One region of the Stenotrophomonas maltophilia group sp. SKK55 genome, then DNA from elsewhere that is predicted to be linked to it. Evidence: predicted binding sites of a transcription regulator. Region 1 holds the regulator's gene; the other holds the start of a gene.
What was found. The regulator HrcA, encoded in region 1, represses chaperone genes, less so after heat shock. The targets are predictions, from matches to a motif close to TTNGCACTCNNNNNNNNNGAGTGCNAA.
Positions count from the first base shown of each region.

Region 2: the regulator HrcA is predicted to act here: its motif matches at 6,825-6,851, upstream of AC2A1N_RS03905 (co-chaperone GroES).

Region 1 is NZ_JBXUHP010000018.1:272,919-281,717, forward strand. It holds gene dnaJ (molecular chaperone DnaJ) at 58-1,182, opposite strand; gene dnaK (molecular chaperone DnaK) at 1,337-3,259, opposite strand; gene grpE (nucleotide exchange factor GrpE) at 3,441-3,956, opposite strand; gene hrcA (heat-inducible transcriptional repressor HrcA) at 4,020-5,084, opposite strand; gene recN (DNA repair protein RecN) at 5,200-6,861, shown strand; gene AC2A1N_RS10245 (LysR family transcriptional regulator) at 6,984-7,901, opposite strand; gene AC2A1N_RS10250 (SGNH/GDSL hydrolase family protein) at 7,999-8,799, shown strand, end outside.
Region 2 is NZ_JBXUHP010000005.1:193,492-202,290, reverse strand. It holds gene AC2A1N_RS03935 (sensor histidine kinase) at 1-940, opposite strand, end outside; gene AC2A1N_RS03930 (response regulator) at 973-1,680, opposite strand; gene AC2A1N_RS03925 (aspartyl protease family protein) at 1,787-2,710, shown strand; gene AC2A1N_RS03920 (serine hydrolase domain-containing protein) at 2,779-3,939, shown strand; gene AC2A1N_RS03915 (DUF6445 family protein) at 4,011-4,622, opposite strand; gene groL (chaperonin GroEL) at 4,760-6,409, opposite strand; gene AC2A1N_RS03905 (co-chaperone GroES) at 6,491-6,778, opposite strand; gene AC2A1N_RS03900 (endonuclease) at 7,090-8,799, shown strand, end outside.

The DNA of each region.
Region 1 (8,799 bases):
CAAACGAGAACGCCGGGCATGGCCCGGCGCTTCCGCTCAACGCTTCGGTTGAAAAACTCAGGACGTCATCCGGTCCCAGAAGCCCTTCACGCCGTCGATGAAGGTGGCCGACTTCGGCGAATGCTTGCGCGCTTCCTCGCCGACGAAGGTGGCTTCGAACTGCTCCAGCAGCTTGCGCTGTTCGGTGGTGAGGTTGACCGGAGTCTCCACCACCACGCGGCAATACAGGTCGCCTTCGCTGCGGCTGCGCACCGAACGCACACCCTTGCCGCGCAGGCGGAACAGCTTTCCAGTCTGGGTCTCGGCCGGAATGCGGATCTCCGCTTCGCCGCCGAGGGTAGCCACGCGCACGGTGTCACCCAGTGCCGCCTGCGAGATGCGGATCGGCACTTCGCAGTGCAGGTCGTCGCCATCGCGCTGGAAGATCGCATGCTCGCGCACGCGCACTTCCACGTACAGGTCGCCCGGCGGCGTACCGGCCGGCCCGGCTTCACCCTCGCCCTGCAGGCGGATGCGGTCACCGGTATCGACGCCCGCCGGCACCTTCACCGACAGCACCTTGTCTTCCTCGACGCGGCCGTTGCCGTGGCAGGTCTTGCAGGGCTTGGCGATGATCTGGCCTCGGCCGCCGCAGTTGTGGCAGGCCTGCTGCATGGCGAAGATGCCGCGCTGGATGCGCACCTGGCCGCGGCCATGGCACACATTGCAGGTCTCGACCTTGCCGTCCTCGGAGCCACTGCCATCGCAGTCGCTGCACTCGGCCAGGGTCGGAATCTCGATGCGGCGCTCGACGCCGCGCACGGCTTCTTCCAGGTCCAGCTCCATCACGTAGCCGATATCGGCGCCGCGACGGGCCTGGCGCGGGCCACCGCCGCCCCCGCCAAAGATGTTGCCGAAGATATCGCCGAAGATATCGTTCATGTCCGGGCCACCCGGGCCGCCGCCGCCCATGCCGTGCTCGAACGCGGCGTGGCCGTGGCTGTCGTACATGCGGCGCTTGTTGCCGTCGGACAGCACTTCGTAGGCTTCCTTGCACTCCTTGAAGGAGGCCTCGGCCGCCGCATCACCCGGGTTGCGGTCCGGATGGAACTTCATCGCGCAGCGACGGTACGCCTTCTTCAGCTCGTCGTCGGTGGCGGTGCGGGCAACGCCCAGCACTTCGTAGTAATCGCGCTTGCTCATATCGTGAATCGGGTTCCGGAAAGTCGGGATTCGTCAAAGCGGAAGAGCGGAACCAGGTCCGCTCTTGCGTCGGGCGCCCCGACACGCCGGTGGGCGGTCAGGACCCTGATGCGACAACGGGACGCTGGTGGCCAGCGTCCCGCGTCGGTCCGGATCAGGACTTCTTGTCGTCCTTGACTTCGGTGAACTCAGCGTCGACCACGTCATCCTGCGCCTTGCCGGCATTGCCGGCGTCGGCCCCCGGGGCACCGCCCTGGTCGGCCGAAGCAGCGGCGAACAGCGACTGGCCAGCTTCTTCCAGTGCCTTCGACTTGGCTTCGATCTGTGCCTTGTCGTCGCCCTTCATCGCGGTTTCCAGGTCGGCCAGCGCTGCCTCGACCTTGCCGATGACATCGCCGCCGACCTTGCTGCCGTGCTCGGTGATGGCGCTGCGGGTGCCGTGGATCAGGGCGTCGGCCTGGTTGCGGGCCTGCACCAGTTCCTGGAACTTCTTGTCTTCTTCGCGGTTGGCTTCCGCGTCGGCAACCATGCGCGCGATCTCCTCCTCGGACAGGCCCGAACCGGCCTTGATCTCGACCTTCTGTTCCTTGTTGGTCTTCTTGTCCTTGGCCGACACATGCAGGATGCCGTTGGCGTCGATGTCGAAGGACACTTCCACCTGCGGCAGACCGCGCGGGGCCGGCTCGATGCCGGACAGGTCGAACTTGGCCAGCGACTTGTTGAAGCGGGCCTGTTCGCGCTCACCCTGCAGCACGTGCACGGTCACGGCCGACTGGTTGTCCTCGGCGGTGGAGAACACCTGCGAGGCCTTGGTCGGGATGGTGGTGTTCTTCTCGATGATCTTGGTGAACACGCCACCCATGGTTTCGATACCCAGCGACAGCGGGGTCACGTCCAGCAGCAGCACGTCCTTGACGTCGCCGCCCAGCACGCCGCCCTGGATCGCCGCACCCAGTGCCACGGCTTCGTCCGGGTTGACGTCCTTGCGCGGTTCCTTGCCGAAGAACTCGGTCACCGCCTGCTGCACCTTCGGCATGCGGGTCTGGCCGCCGACCAGGATCACTTCGCTGATGTCGCTCGAACGCAGGCCGGCATCGTTCAGGGCGACGCGGCACGGCTCGATCGACTTCTTGATCAGGTCGTCCACCAGTGCTTCCAGCTTGGCGCGGGTCAGCTTGATGTTCAGGTGCTTCGGACCCGACGCGTCAGCGGTGACGTACGGCAGGTTCACTTCGGTCTGCTGGGCGCTGGACAGCTCGATCTTGGCGCGCTCGGCAGCATCCTTCAGGCGCTGCAGGGCCAGCGGATCCTTGCGCAGGTCGATGCCCTGGTCCTTGTTGAATTCTTCAACCAGGTACTCGATGACGCGGTTGTCGAAGTCTTCGCCACCCAGGAAGGTGTCGCCGTTGGTGGCCAGCACTTCGAACTGCTTCTCGCCGTCGACATTGGCGATCTCGATCACCGAGACGTCGAAGGTGCCGCCGCCCAGGTCGTACACCACGATCTTGCGATCCTTGTTGTCGCCCTTGTCCAGGCCGTAGGCCAGCGCAGCCGCGGTCGGCTCGTTGATGATGCGCTTGACGTCCAGGCCGGCGATGCGACCGGCGTCCTTGGTCGCCTGGCGCTGGCTGTCGTTGAAGTAGGCCGGCACGGTGATGACCGCTTCGGTGACCTTCTCACCGAGGAAGTCCTCGGCGGTCTTCTTCATCTTCTCCAGCACCTTGGCCGAGATTTCCTGCGGGGCCATCTTCTTGCCGTCGCTGGTGGCGACCCAGGCATCGCCATTGTCATGGGCCAGGATGCTGTACGGGACGTGGGCAATGTCCTTCTGCACCTCGCCATCGGTGAACTTGCGGCCGATCAGGCGCTTCACCGCGTAGAAGGTGTTCTTCGGGTTGGTCACGGCCTGGCGCTTGGCCGAGGCACCGACCAGGACTTCGCCGTCCTTGGTGTAGGCGACGATCGACGGGGTGGTGCGATCGCCTTCCGAATTCTCGATGACGCGGGCCTTGCCGCCGTCCATGATCGCCACGCACGAGTTGGTGGTGCCGAGGTCGATACCAATGATCTTGCCCATGGGGGAGACTCCTGAGGATGCTTGTTGGGGTCAGTCCGGCCGTTCGGCCGGTGGATGAATACGATGTGGGGGAGGCCCGTGGAACATTCAAGCCACCTCCCGAACGCTGTGTTTCCGGTCGCCCGGCGCGTTCAGCGTCGGGCCGGGTCGCAGGTCATTCCCGCCGCCCGGCCCGGCAGGGTCAGTCGGCGGCCACCACCACCAGCGCCGGCCGCAGCAGGCGCTCGTTGAGCAGGTAGCCCTTCTGGAACACGGTCACCACGCTGCCCGGGGCAGCGCCCGGGGTCGGCGCCTGGCTTATGGCCTGGTGGTGCTCCGGGTTGAACGGCTGGCCGATCGGGTCCAGCAGGACCAGGCCGTTGTCGGCAGCGACCTTGAGCAGCTGCTTGTAGGTCAGCTCCAGGCCTTCGCGCAGCGGGTGCGGATCGTCGCCGGCGGCCTTCAGGCCGGCATCCAGGCTGTCGAACACCGGCAACAGCTCGCCCAGCAGCTTCTCGTTGGCGAACTTGCGGGCCTGCTCGATGTCACGGGCAACGCGCTTGCGCTGGTTTTCCAGGTCGGCGCGCTCACGCAGCGCATCGGCCTTGACCTGCTCGACTTCGGCGCGCAGACGCTCGACTTCGTCGTTGACGCCGGCGGTGGCAGCCGCATCGGCGGCACTCTGCTGGGATTCGATATCTGGATGTTCGTGGTTCATGTCTGGGTCCCTGGCGGTCACTCTCCGCCTCCACCCACCCTAGTGTGGGCGGGATGCTGCGTTTCAAGCGTCGGATGTTCCCGGCGTGCGTCCGGCCGGCGAAAAGGCCGCGCCAAGCACATCGGCGGTGGCCTGGACCAGCGGGATCACCCGGTCGTAGGCCATCCGCTTGGGACCGATCACGCCCAGCACGCCCAGCACCTGGCCATTGGCGGTATACGGGGCGGTGACCAGCGAGACGCCCTGCAGCGGCATCATTCCGGTCTCTTCGCCGATGAAGATGCGCACCCCCGGCGCCTGGATGGTCCGCTCCAGCAGCTGCAGGATCTCGCGCTTGCTGGAGAACAGCTCGAACAGTTCGCGCAGGCGCTCCAGGTCGGACAGGTCCTGCACGCCCATCAAGCGGGTCTGCCCGGCCACCAGCATGTCGTCGGCCGCCGGCTGCAGGGCCTGCTCGGCCAGTTCGATGCTGTGGGCCAGCAACTGCTCCAGTTCGGACCGGGCGTCGCGCAGCTCCAGCAGCAGGCGGGTACGGATCTCGGCCATCGGCAGGCCGGCGAAATGCGCATTGAGGTAGTTGGCGACCTGCTCCAGCTGGCCCGGCGCAAACTCCTGCCGGGTCTCGATCACCCGGTTCTGCACCTCGTTGTCGGCAAATACCAGGATCGCCAGCACCCGGCGCCCGTCCAGCGCCACGAAATCGATCTGGCGGAAGGCGAACTGCTCGCGCCGCGGTGCGCTGACCACGCCGACGAAGTGGCTCATCGCCGACAGCAGCTCCGAGGCGCTGCCGAGCAGGGCCTGGGTACTGCCGCCGCCGGCCAGCTCCTGGCGCAACCGGGCCAGCTCGCCCTCGCCCGGCGGCTGCATCTGCAGCAGGCTGTCGACGAACACCCGATAGCCATGCGCGGTCGGGACGCGGCCGGCCGAGGTATGTGGCGAGGCCAGCAGGCCCAGATCCTCCAGGTCGCCCAGGATGTTGCGGATGGTGGCCGGGCTGACCTCCAGGCCGGCCACGCGCGCCAGCGTCTGCGAGCCGACCGGCTCGCCGTCCTGGATGTATCGCGCGATCAGCGTGCGCAGCAGGTGGCGCGCACGCGGGGCAAGCTGGTCGGGAGAACCGTGCATGGAATCAACCTGTGAGACACGGACACTAGATAATGGCGGCGCATCGCCTTGGCAAGTCATTGGACCTCCCGCGCCCGCGTGCTAGCGTTGCGCGGCTGCTGACACCCCCTTACCCATGCTCAGACATCTTTCGATCAAGGATTTCGCCGTCGTCCGCGCCACCGAACTGGAGTTCGGGCCAGGCATGACCGTGGTTTCAGGCGAGACTGGCGCCGGCAAGTCGCTGATGGTCGACGCACTGGGCTTCCTGTCCGGCCTGCGCGCCGACAGCGGTGTGGTCCGCCATGGCGCCGCACGCGCCGAGCTTTCCGCCGAGTTCGCGCTGGAGCAGCTGCAGGCCGCCCGCCAGTGGCTGGCCGACAACGAGCTGGACGACGAGGACCAATGCCAGCTGCGCCGCGTGATCCGCGCCGACGGCGGCTCGCGGGCCTGGATCAATGGCCGCCCGGTGACGCTGGCACAGCTGGGCGACCTGGCCTCGCTGCTGGTGGAGATCCACGGCCAGCATGAACAGCAGGCGCTGCTGGCGCGCCCGTCGCAGCTGGCCCTGCTGGATGCCTATGCCGGCAACGAGAACGAGCGCCGCCAGGTGCGCCACGCCGCCGCGGCCTGGCAGGCACTGGTCGATGAATCGCTGGCGTTGTCGCAACAGGGCGACGTCAGTGACCGGATCGGCTTCCTGGAGCACCAGCTGCGCGAACTGGACCGCGAGGACCTGGAACCGGAATCGATTGCCGCGCTTGGCGCCAGCCACCGTCGCCAGGCCCACGCCAGCGCCCTGCTGAGCGCCTGCCAGGCGGCCAGCAACCAGCTCAACGGCGATGACGGCAGCTCTGCGCTGGACCTGCTGCAGCAAGTGCGCCACGAGCTGTCGCGGCTGGTCGAGCACGACCCGCGCCTGGGCGAGGTGGACGGCCTGATCGAGAACGCCTCGATCCAGCTGCACGAAGCCCTGTCGCTGCTTGATCGCGTGCACGACGATCTGGATGCCGACCCGGAACAGTTCGAGGAGAACGAGCGCCGCCTCGGCCGCCTGCACGACCTGGCCCGCAAGCACCGCGTGCCGATGGACGAACTGGGCGCGCAGCGCGAGCGCATGCATGCCGAAGTGGAGCAGCTGCGTGGCGCCGACGAGCGCCTGCAGCGCCTGGCCGGCGAGATCGACAAGGCCGCCGCCGCCTGGCGCGTGCAGGCTGAAGTGCTGACCGCCAGCCGCCGCAGCGCCGCTGCCGAACTGTCGGCCACCACCACCGGCATCATCGCCGAGCTCGGCATGGGCGGCGGCCAGTTCCTGATCGAACTGGAGCCACAGGACAGCGGCAAGCCCGACGCGCAGGGTGCCGAGCGCGTCGAGTTCCTGGTGGCGGCCAACGCCGGCCAGCCGCCGCGCGCCCTGCGCAAGGTGGCCTCGGGCGGTGAACTGTCACGCATCTCGCTGGCCATTGAAGTAGCCGCGCTGGACCTGGATGCAGTGCCAACCATGGTGTTTGACGAGGTCGACTCCGGCATCGGCGGCGCGGTGGCTGACATCGTCGGCCAGAAGCTGCGCGCGCTCGGCGAGAAGCGCCAGGTACTGTGCGTGACCCACCTGCCGCAGGTCGCTTCCAAGGGCCATGCCCATTACCGGGTCAGCAAGGCCCCAGTGGAAGGCATGACCCAGAGCGCAGTGGAAAAGCTGGACAACAAGGCGCGCGAGGAAGAGCTGGCGCGCATGCTCGGCGGCGTGGAAGTGAGCAAGGAAGCGCGCGCCGCCGCCCGCAAGCTGCTGCAGGCCTGAGGCCGGCGGAGCCAAGCGCGGGCTCGGCTCTACAGGATTTCCCGAACGAACCGACGTGTAGCGCCGAGCCCATGCTCGGCTTCCGCGCACCAGCGTGGCACAGCTCACCCCAGCGGCCGGCATTACCCCCGTGGCTGCGTCAGGTCGACGTTCTCCACCAGGAAATCGAGGAACGCGCGCACCCGCAGCGGCAGGTAACCGCCCTGCCCCAGGAACACCGCGTGCACCTCTTCCAGGTCGCCGGGATTGGCCTCTTCCAGCACCGGCAGCAAGCGCCCGGCAGCAATGTCCTCCTGCACCTGGAATGCCGCCAGCCGCGCCATGCCCAGCCCGCCCAGCACCAGCTGGCGCAGCGCATCGCCGTTGCTGGCGCGGGCATTGCCACTGGGCAGCAGCATCCGCTCGCGCCCCTCCTGCAGCAACGGCCACCCCTGCATCGCACGCGCGTGGCCGATGTCCAGCCGGTTGTGCGACTGCAGCTCCTCGGCAGTGCGTGGCAGCCCGTGCCGCTGCGCGTAGGCCGGTGCAGCCACGATCATCATCCGCGTCGCGCCCAGCCGTCGCGCCACCAGACTGGAGCTCTTCAGCGGCCCGGCCCGCACTGCCACGTCGGTGCGCTGCTCCAGCAGGTCGATCACCTCGTCGTTGAGGGTCAGGTCCACGCCCACCTGCGGGTTACGCTCAAGGAACGCCGGCAGCAGCGGCAACAGGAAATGGCGGCCAAACGGCACGTTGGAGTTGACCCGCAGCCGCCCGCGCGGCTCGGCATGGGCGCTGGCACAACGCTCGGCCTCCTCCAGGTCGGCCAGCACGCGCAGGCCACGCTCGTAGAACGCGCAGCCTTCCGAGGTCAGCTGCAGCTGGCGGGTGGAGCGTTGCAGCAGGCGCGTGCCCAGCCGTTGCTCCAGCCGGGCCACCAGCTTGCTGACCGCCGACGGGGTCATGTCCAGCGTTCGGGCGGCGGCGGAGAAGCCACCGGTCTCGATCACGCGCACGAACACTTCCAGTTCGCCAGATCGGTTGATGTCAGGTCGCGCCATGGCAATGAATCCAGTTCACAGATGATTGTCCATGCGCAGTCTAGTTCACAGATAAGCACGGAATCACCATGGCGGTCCCTCCACTCGGGACTGCCCGATGAACCGCTTGAGCCAGCTCACCGCCACCGCCCTGCTCGCCGTGTCCGGCGCCGCCAGTGCCGCATCCGCCCCGCACTGGGTCGCCACCTGGCAGGCCAGCCCGCAGCCGGTCTGGAACGCGGATTTCCTGTTCCCGACCCTGGTCCCGGCCACACTGCAGGACCATACCTTCCGCCAGACGGCGCGCATCAGCCTGGGCGGCCCGCGGCTGCGGGTGCGGCTGAGCAATGCCTACGGCACCCAGCCGCTGCGGATCGGAGCAGCCAGCGTGGCCGCACGCGCGGGCGCCATCCCGCAACCGCTCAGCTTCGGCGGCCAGCCCGGGGTGTTGATCGGGCCCGGTCAGGAACAGCTGAGCGATCCGCTCCCGCTGGCCACGGATGACCGCCAGGCAGTGCAGGTCAGCGTCTTTGTGCCGGGGCCGGCAACCGTTCAGACGTTCCATTGGGAAGGCCGCCAGACCAGTTGGATCGCCCCCGGCGACCAGAGCCGGGCCCAGGCCCTGAGCGCAGCCAGCAGCACCACCGCCCGCCTGCTGCTGACCGGAATTGACGTCGAGGCCGGCGCCGACGCGCGCAGCGTGGTGGTGATCGGGGATTCGATCACCGACGGTGCCACCGCCAGCCTCGACCAGGACCAGCGCTGGACCGATCATCTGGCCGCGCGCCTGGCAGCGCGGGGCATAGCCGTGGTGAACGCCGGCATTTCCGGGGGGCGGCTGCTGCGCGACGGCATGGGTGAATCCGCCCTGGTCCGCTTCCGGCGCGACGCGCTGGACCAGCCTGCGGTATCCAGTGTG
Region 2 (8,799 bases), on a different contig from region 1:
GAAGGGAAATGTCGACCCCGCGTAGCAGCGCCGCCTGCACGCAGTCCTCCAGCAGCGCTGAAAGATCCAGCATCCGCATCTGCAACGGCTGCAGCTCACCGCGTGCGTAGTCGAGCACCTGCTCGATCATCGTATCCATGCGCTCGATGTCTGCCACCATCCTGGCGGCCTGTGGCGCGGGAGCGAACTCCGCGCGCAGGCGCAGGCCGGTCAAGGGCGTGCGCAGGTCATGCGCCACGGCCGCCAGCATATGCGTCATGTCCCGTGCCTGGGCGCGCAGACGTTCGCGACCGGTGCTGATCGCTGTGGCCAGTACCTGCACTTCGCGTGGACCGTCATCAGGCAATGGCGTTTCGGCCTGCAGGTCGACCCGTGCGCTGGCTTCAGCCAGGCGTCGCAGCGGGCGCCCCAACCGGATCGCCGCCCACGCCGCCAGAGGGGCCAGCAGGATCGCACCGCCCAGCAGGGCGAGCATCACCTGGCGGCGCCAGGCCGCCAGGTCACTGTGGTCGCTGCCGACCACCCGCCATCGGCCATCGGCTTGCCGCATCCCCAGTTCGAACGGCGGCCACTGCATGGCGGTCAGCAACGCGGCCTGCGATTTCAGCACGCCAGCACGAGCGGAGGCGTCCAGTACCGCGCCACCCTCGATGACCTGCACATCGGGCGCCCTGCCCTGCCCCGTCCACACCAGGCGTACATTCCTGGCCGGCAGGTCCATCTGCAGCGCCGCCAACTGGGTGAGCCAGTCACTGGCGCTGCCCCGGGGTGGCGCGTCCTGCGTCGACATATGCAATCCCAGTGGCGCCGGCGCCTGTTCCCCACGCAGCACCTGCATCGCATGGTCCAGCCGCATCGGTGGCGGCGCGGGCCGGGGCATCCACCCCACTACCGCCACGCTGACCAGGGTTGCCAGCAGCAGGCTGGCCAAGGCCAGCATCGCGATCCAGCGGGTGGTTGACCACCGGCTGCTCACAACACCCCTACCTCCGCGTTGAAGCGGTACCCTTCGCCACGCAGTGTCTGCACAAGGGCTTCAGCGCCGGACGCGGCCTGCCCGAGCTTGCGGCGCAGGCGGCTGATCGCAAGGTCGACGGCACGGTCCACGCTGTCGCTGGCTTCTCCGCGACTCAACTGCAGCAGCTGTTCGCGCGCCAGCACCCGCCCGGGACGTTCAGCCAGTGCCAGCAGCAGGGAGAATTCACCGCGGCTCAGCACCAGTTCGGCGCCATCCGGCGCGAACAGGCGACGCTGGTCAGGCAGCAATCGCCAGCCATCAAACCGCAGCTCGCTGGCCACCTGTGCGCGCAGTTTGTCCTGCCTGCGCAGCAGCGCGCGTACCCGCGCCAACAGCTCGCGCGGGTCAAACGGCTTGGCCAGGTAGTCGTCCGCGCCCATCTCCAGGCCGATCACGCGATCCGGCGCGGCCCCCATCGCCGACAGCATCAGGATCGGGATCGCCCGCGCCTGCAGCCGACGGCATACCGACAGGCCATCCTCACCGGGCATCATCCAGTCGAGGATGATCAGGTCAGGACGTTCAACCTGCAGCAACACGTCCAGCGCTGTTGCATCCGCCGCCACACGCACCTGGTAGCCGTGCAGCAGCAGGTGGTCGGCGATGGCGTCACGAATGCTGGCATCGTCATCGACGACGATGACGCGGATGGGAGTGTTCATTCGCCCAGTATCCCGCACCTGTGTATCAGGACGGTATCAACGCCGATATCGCGGTGATACGCCGCTGCGCGGCAATGGTCGCCCACGATCACTGCGGAGTCTCCCCTTGCGCCTGTTCCTGCTGCCCCTGTTCGCCATCCCCTTGCCGACGCTCGCCTCCGATGCCGCCGAGCACGTCCTGCCGATGTGGATGCAGGGCGGTCATCCGGCAGTGGCCGTCTCGCTGGACGGGCGTTCAGAGCCGCTGCGCTTCGTGGTCGACAGTGCCGCCGGGGCAACCCTGGTCGATGCACGCGTAGTGCGGCGCTATGGTTTGCAGGATGCGGAAGCGGCAATGTCGCAGGCCCAGGGCGCGAGCGCGAAGGCGGCGCGGTTGCAGCGCATGCGCAGCACAGCGTGGCAGCTGGGCAGTTGGCAATTGAAGGCCAGCGGCATGCAGGTCGACCTGTCATCGCTGGCGAAGGGCGATGATCCGGCCATTGACGGCTTGATCGGCAACGACCTGACCGGGCGCTGGGACACCCGTTGGGACTTCGGCCGCAATCAACTGGCGCTGTGGACACCCGGCGGCTTAGACCTGGAAGGGCCGGGTTGCCAACCCAATGCGCTGCCCGGCCGCGATGACGGCCTGCGCCAGTTCGGCTTCATCACGCTTGCCTTGGGTACGCCCGGCGTGGACGCCATCGCCGTGGTCGACACCGGTGCCGCGCAGACCGTCCTCAACGCCGAAGCAGCCCGCGCACTGGGCCTGCGCACCGACGGCAGCGATGCTCGGGTGCGTGCACGTGAAGAGGGCACCGAGGGGCTGGGTGGCGGTGCACAGGCAACCTGGCTGTACACCCTGCCCGGCATGACCGGCGGCATCTGGCAGCACCCGCCGATGGAGGTCCGGATCAGCGAACTGCCGGTGTTCAGGGCGATCGGCCTGGAGGCGCGACCGGCCTTGATCCTCGGTGCCGACGCGATGCGCGGTGGCCAGGTGGACATCGGTGCGGGTGCCGCGCGGATCTGCCTGCGCCGACCCGGCTGACGTCTGGCGCATGACGGCGGGAGCTGGCAGGCGTAGCATCGCGCCACGTCCCGCCAGGAGTTCCACGCATGCGCCGTGCTGTCCTGCTGTTGCTGACGCTGCTCCCGCCGGCCGTGCTGGCCGCGCCGCCGCTACCCTCGCCCGCGCGCATCGATGCCGAAGCACAGCGGCTGATGCAGGCGGCCCATGCGCGCGGGATGGCGCTGGCGGTGATCGATGGCGGCAAGGTGGTACACGTGGCCGCCTACGGCGAACGCAACGCCGCAGGCGAGCCACTGCGCACCGATACCGTGATGTACGCCGCCTCGCTGACCAAGATGGCGTTCGGCCACCTGGTCGCACAGCTTGCCCAGGACGCGCGGATCGAGCTGGACGCCAGCATCGCCACGGCGCTGGACAAGCCGCTGCCGGACTACCCGCTGGAGCCGAAGAAGTACGCCGACTACAGCGTACTGGCCGATGATGCGCGCTGGCGCCAGCTCACCCCGCGCCTGCTGCTCAACCATTCCAGTGGCGTCGCCAACTTCGGCTTTCTCGAACCGGATGGCCGCCTGAAGTTCCACTTCGATCCGGGCAGTCGTTATGGGTATTCCGGCGAAGGGCTGATCCTGTTGCAGTTCGTGATCGAGCGTGGACGGCTGGGCCAGGACGTGGGTGCATTGATGCAGCGGCAGGTATTCGACCGCTTCGGCATGGTCCGCACCAGCATGATGTGGCGTGAGGATTTCGCCGCCAACCTGGCCGATGGCTGGACAGCGGAAGGCACGGCCGAGCCGCACGATGAACGCAGCCGCGTGCGTGCGGCCGGTTCGATGGATACCACCATCGCCGACATGGCGCGCTTCGCCGCCGGCTATGTCCGCGGCGATGGACTGTCGCCTGCAATGCGCAGGGAACTGGTGCAGCCGCAGCTGCCGATCACCACCGCCAGCCAGTTCCCCACGCTGCAGCCGGAGCTGCCCGTGGCGCAGCAACGCAAGGATCTGGCCGCGGGCCTGGGCGTGGTGACGTTCCGCGGCCCGCAGGGCGCAGGCTTCTACAAGGGCGGCCACGACGATGCGGTCGGCAACACGCTGGTGTGCATCGAACGGCACAAACGCTGCGTGGTGATTCTGGGCAACGATGTACGGGCGGAAGCTGCGTTCCCGGCACTGGTGGCATTCGTACTGGGCGATACCGGCGTGCCGTGGCAGTGGGAGTATGGCGCGGCGAAGGCATTCGTCGAATGAGGGTGCGATGACGCCTGCATGGCGAACGCGGCTGGGAGAGGAGCATCCACGCCAAGCGTGGATGGCACTCTTCAACGCGCCTGCTCGAAGAACATCAGGTACACCAGCCGGCCATTCTCCGGTCGATCACCGAACGCTGGCCCGGCGGTGTGCCAGAACCAGGGCCGCAGCAGCACCAGCCGGTTGAAGCGCATCGGAATGCGCATGGTCATTTCCCACTGGCTGTCGTCATTGCTGTCGCGCTCGATGATGTCGCGATGCATGTCGCCGCCGTTGGCGTAGCCCAATGCGGCCAGCTCCGCCGCGTCCAGGGCCATGCGCTCGGTGCCGGTACGGCGATGGCGGAAGAACTCGGTGCCGCCCTCGCAGTGCTCCGGTGCACTCAGGTAGAGAATGCCCGACCAGTGCGAGTGGTCGGCGTGCACCTTGGCGCGGCCGATGTCGCCGGCGAGGGTAAGGCGGAACTTGCCGTGCGACTGCAGCGGGTTGACCGGCCGCAGCGGTTCGTTGACCAGTCGCGAGACCGCACCGGACAGTCCCTCCAACTCCAGCCGCTGCTGTGAATTGCGGCCGGGGAATGCGCCCTCCTGGACGGGATAGTCCAGGCCCAGTGCCGCCTGGCGCAACCCCTGCGCATCGGCGGGAGAAAGGAAGTCGTCAACGACGATGAACGAAGTAGGCATGGTTACCGAGCGTAGCGATGCACTGCGGCGACGGCAACCGGGCAACGAAAAACCCCGCCTTGCGGCGGGGTTCTTCTTTACATCACATCGGGAAGGCGTGCCGACCGAGGCCGGCAACGACCGCCGGAGGCGTGGACTTAGAAGTCCATGCCGCCCATGCCGCCCATGCCACCCATGCCACCAGCGCCGCCCATGGCCGGCTCGTCCTTCTTCGGAGCTTCGGCAACCATGGCTTCGGTGGTGATCATCAGGCCGGCGATCGAGGCCGCGTTCTGCAGGGCCGAACGGGTCACCTTGGTCGGGTCCAGGATGCCGAACTGCAGCATGTCGCCGAACTCGCCGGTGGCCGCGTTGTAGCCGAAGCTGCCGGTGCCTTCCTTGACCTTGTTGATGATGACCGACGGCTCGTCGCCAGCGTTGGCCACGATCTCGCGCAGCGGGGCTTCCATCGCACGCAGGGCGATCTGGATGCCGTGGTTCTGGTCTTCGTTGGCACCCTTCAGGCCGGCCAGCGCGGTGATCGCGCGGACCAGGGCAACGCCGCCGCCCGGGACCACGCCTTCTTCAACGGCTGCACGGGTGGCGTGCAGGGCGTCGTCGACGCGATCCTTCTTTTCCTTCATTTCGATTTCGGTCGAGGCACCGACCTTGATCACGGCAACGCCGCCGGCCAGCTTGGCCACGCGTTCCTGCAACTTCTCGCGATCGTAATCCGAGGAGGTGTCCTGGATCTGGGTCTTGATCTGCGCCACGCGTGCATCAACGTTGGCCTTGTCGCCGACGCCGTCGATGATGGTGGTGTTCTCCTTGGAGACCTGCACCTTCTTGGCGCGGCCCAGGTCCTTGATGGTGGCCTTTTCCAGCGACAGGCCGACTTCTTCGGAGATCACGGTGCCGCCGGTCAGCACGGCCATGTCTTCCAGCATCGCCTTGCGACGGTCACCGAAGCCCGGGGCCTTGACGGCCACGACCTTGACGATGCCACGGATGGTGTTGACCACCAGGGTCGCCAGCGCTTCGCCTTCGACTTCTTCAGCGACGATCAGCAGCGGCTTGCCGGCCTTGGCGACGCCTTCCAGCACCGGCAGCAGGTCACGGACGTTGGAGATCTTCTTGTCGTGCAGCAGGATGAACGGATCATCCAGGTCAGCGGTCTGCGACTGCTGGTTGTTGATGAAGTACGGCGACAGGTAGCCGCGGTCGAACTGCATGCCCTTGACCACGTCCAGCTCGTTGTCCAGGCCCGAGCCTTCTTCAACGGTGATGACGCCTTCCTTGCCGACTTCCTTCATCGCGTCAGCGATGATCTGGCCGATCGACTCATCCGAGTTGGCCGAGATGGTACCGACCTGGGCAATCGCCTTGTCGTCGGCGGTCGGCTTGGAGATGTTCTTCAGCTCGGCGACGGCAGCCGAAACGGCCTTGTCGATACCGCGCTTGAGGTCCATCGGATTCATGCCGGCGGCAACGGCCTTGGCGCCTTCGCGGATCAGGGCCTGGGCCAGCACGGTGGCGGTGGTGGTGCCGTCGCCGGCATCGTCGTTGGTGCGCGACGCGACTTCCTTCACCATCTGCGCGCCCATGTTCTCGAACTTGTCAGCCAGTTCGATTTCCTTGGCGACGGAGACGCCGTCCTTGGTGATGGTCGGGGCGCCGAAGCTCTTCTCCAGCACGACGTTGCGGCCCTTCGGGCCCAGGGTGGCCTTGACGGCATTGGCGAGAACATTGACGCCGCGCACCATGCGCGAACGGGCGTCTTCACCGAAACGAATATCCTTGGCAGCCATTGCATTTACCTCATTGGTAGCGCCGGACGATGCCCGGCGGCTGGGAGTTTGGGATCAGGTTGAAACAGGTCGCGCCGGGGCTCAGCCGATGACGGCGAGCACGTCGTCTTCGCGCAGGACCTTGTATTCGACGCCTTCGCTCTTGTACGAGCTGCCGGCGTACTGGCCGTAGATGACCTTGTCGCCGACCTTCAGCGACGGCGCGCGCACGTTGCCGTTGTCCAGCGGCTTGCCCGGGCCGACGGCCACGACCTCACCCTTGGTGGACTTTTCCTTGGCCGAGTCGGGGATGACGATGCCACCGGCGGAGATTTCGTCGGCTTCGATCGGCTTGACCACAACGCGGTCGTGCAGCGGCTTGATGCTCATAGGAGACCTCTTAAGTGATTGATTGGTCTAAAAAAGTCCGGCGATGTTAGCACTCACCCCAGGCGAGTGCCAGAACCGCACGTGAAGAAACCCGACAACGTCGGGAGCAGGGCAGAGATGGAGCCCTGCCGCCCCCTTTCAAGGGCGGAATGAAAAAATTTTTTCGCCCGCGCGCCTCGGCCAGGGTGTCGGTCCAGATCAATTTCGGTGACAAGCGTCGCACTGTCAGATATCTGACGTTCATTTACGACAAAGTGTCACTGGATCGGCCTTAGGCTCGGTCAGGCATTCCCAATCACAAGGAGTAGTCGATGCGATTGCTGTCCCCGCTTGCCGCCGCCTGCCTGCTGGCGCTGGCCGCCGCGCCGGTCCAGGCCGAGGTCTTCATCAATGAACTGCACTACGACGACAGCACCGCCGCCGGTGACGTCGGCGAAGCGATCGAGGTCGTAGCCACTGCCGGTGAGGACCTGTCCGGTTACCGCCTGTACCTCTACAACGGCAGCAACCCGTCGGCCGCCACCGTCTACGCCAACAATCCGGTCCCGGCCGGCACCGCCGCCGGCTGCGGCAGCGCCACCATCGCCGTGGTCAACTACCCGACCAACGGCCTCCAGAATGGTCCGAACGACGGCATCGCCCTGGTCGATGCCAGCGGCAAGGTGGTCCAGTTCCTCAGCTACGAGGGCGCCATCACCGCCTCCGGTGGCCCTGCCGCCGGCATGACCAGCCAGAACATCCCGGTGGCCGAAAGCAACAGCACCGCGCCGGGTACGTCACTGCAGCTGACCGGCAGCGGCAGCCAGTACGCCCACTTCACCTGGGCCGAATCGGCCGGGCAGACGTTCGGCAGCTGCAACAACGGCCAGACCTTCAGCGGCGGTGGCACGCCAGGCCCCAACACGCCGCCGTCAGTGTCCACCACCACCCCGGCGCAGGGCAGCAGCACCTTCCCCGCTGCCGCCGACCTGGAAGTGGTGTTCAGCGAGACGGTGAACCTGGCCAGTGGCGCCTTCGCCCTGAGCTGCGGCACCTCCGGCAGCGTTCCGCTGACCTTCCCGACCAGCGGCCGCAGCGTGAAGCTGTCCACCAATACCGCGCTGGTGGCCGGTGAAGCCTGCCGCTTCGACATCCGCGCCGCGCGCATCACCGACCTGCAGGGCGCGCATCCGGCCGCCGACAGCCGCATCGCCTTCACCGTGGCCAGCACCGGCGGCAATCCGGACCCAGGCAACCCGGGCGTGCCGGCCGGCTACTACTCCAGGGTCAACACCAGCAGCCCCAGCCAGCTGCGCTGCTCGCTGCACGCCACCATCAAGGGCCATACCGCCTACCCATACAGCGGCTCGGGCACCAGCACCTGGACCATCCTGGAAATCGCCGACGAGGATCCGAACAACCCGAACCGCATCCTCGATGCCTACCGCAACCGCAGCTACGCCAAGGTCAGTGATCGTGCGGGCACCGGCAGCGGCCTGACCTACAACCGCGAGCACACCTGGCCGAACTCGCTGGGCTTTGCCACCACCACCGGTGACAAGGGCCTGCCCTACGCGCCGTACACCGACACCCACATGCTGTACCTGACCGACGCGCAGTGGAACGCCGACCGTGGCAACAAGCCGTTCGCCAAGTGCGATGCCAGCTGCGGCGAGCGTGCCACCGAAGCCAACAACGGCCAGGGCGGCGGCAGCGGCGGCTACCCGGGCAATTCCAACTGGGTGCGCACGCCGGACGGCAACACCGGCACCTTCGAGGTGTGGGGCAAGCGCAAGGGCGACATGGCGCGTGCGGTGATGTACATGGCGATCCGCTATGAGGGTGGCAAGGATGCGGCCACCGGTCAGTCCGAGCCGGACCTGGAGCTGACCGATGACCGCAGCAAGATCGTCAAGACCAGCAGTTCGCCGGCCTACATGGGCCTGCTGTCGACGCTGATCGACTGGCACCTGTCCGATCCGCCGGATGATGCCGAGCGTGCCCGCAATGACGTGGTCTACAGCTTCCAGGGCAATCGCAAC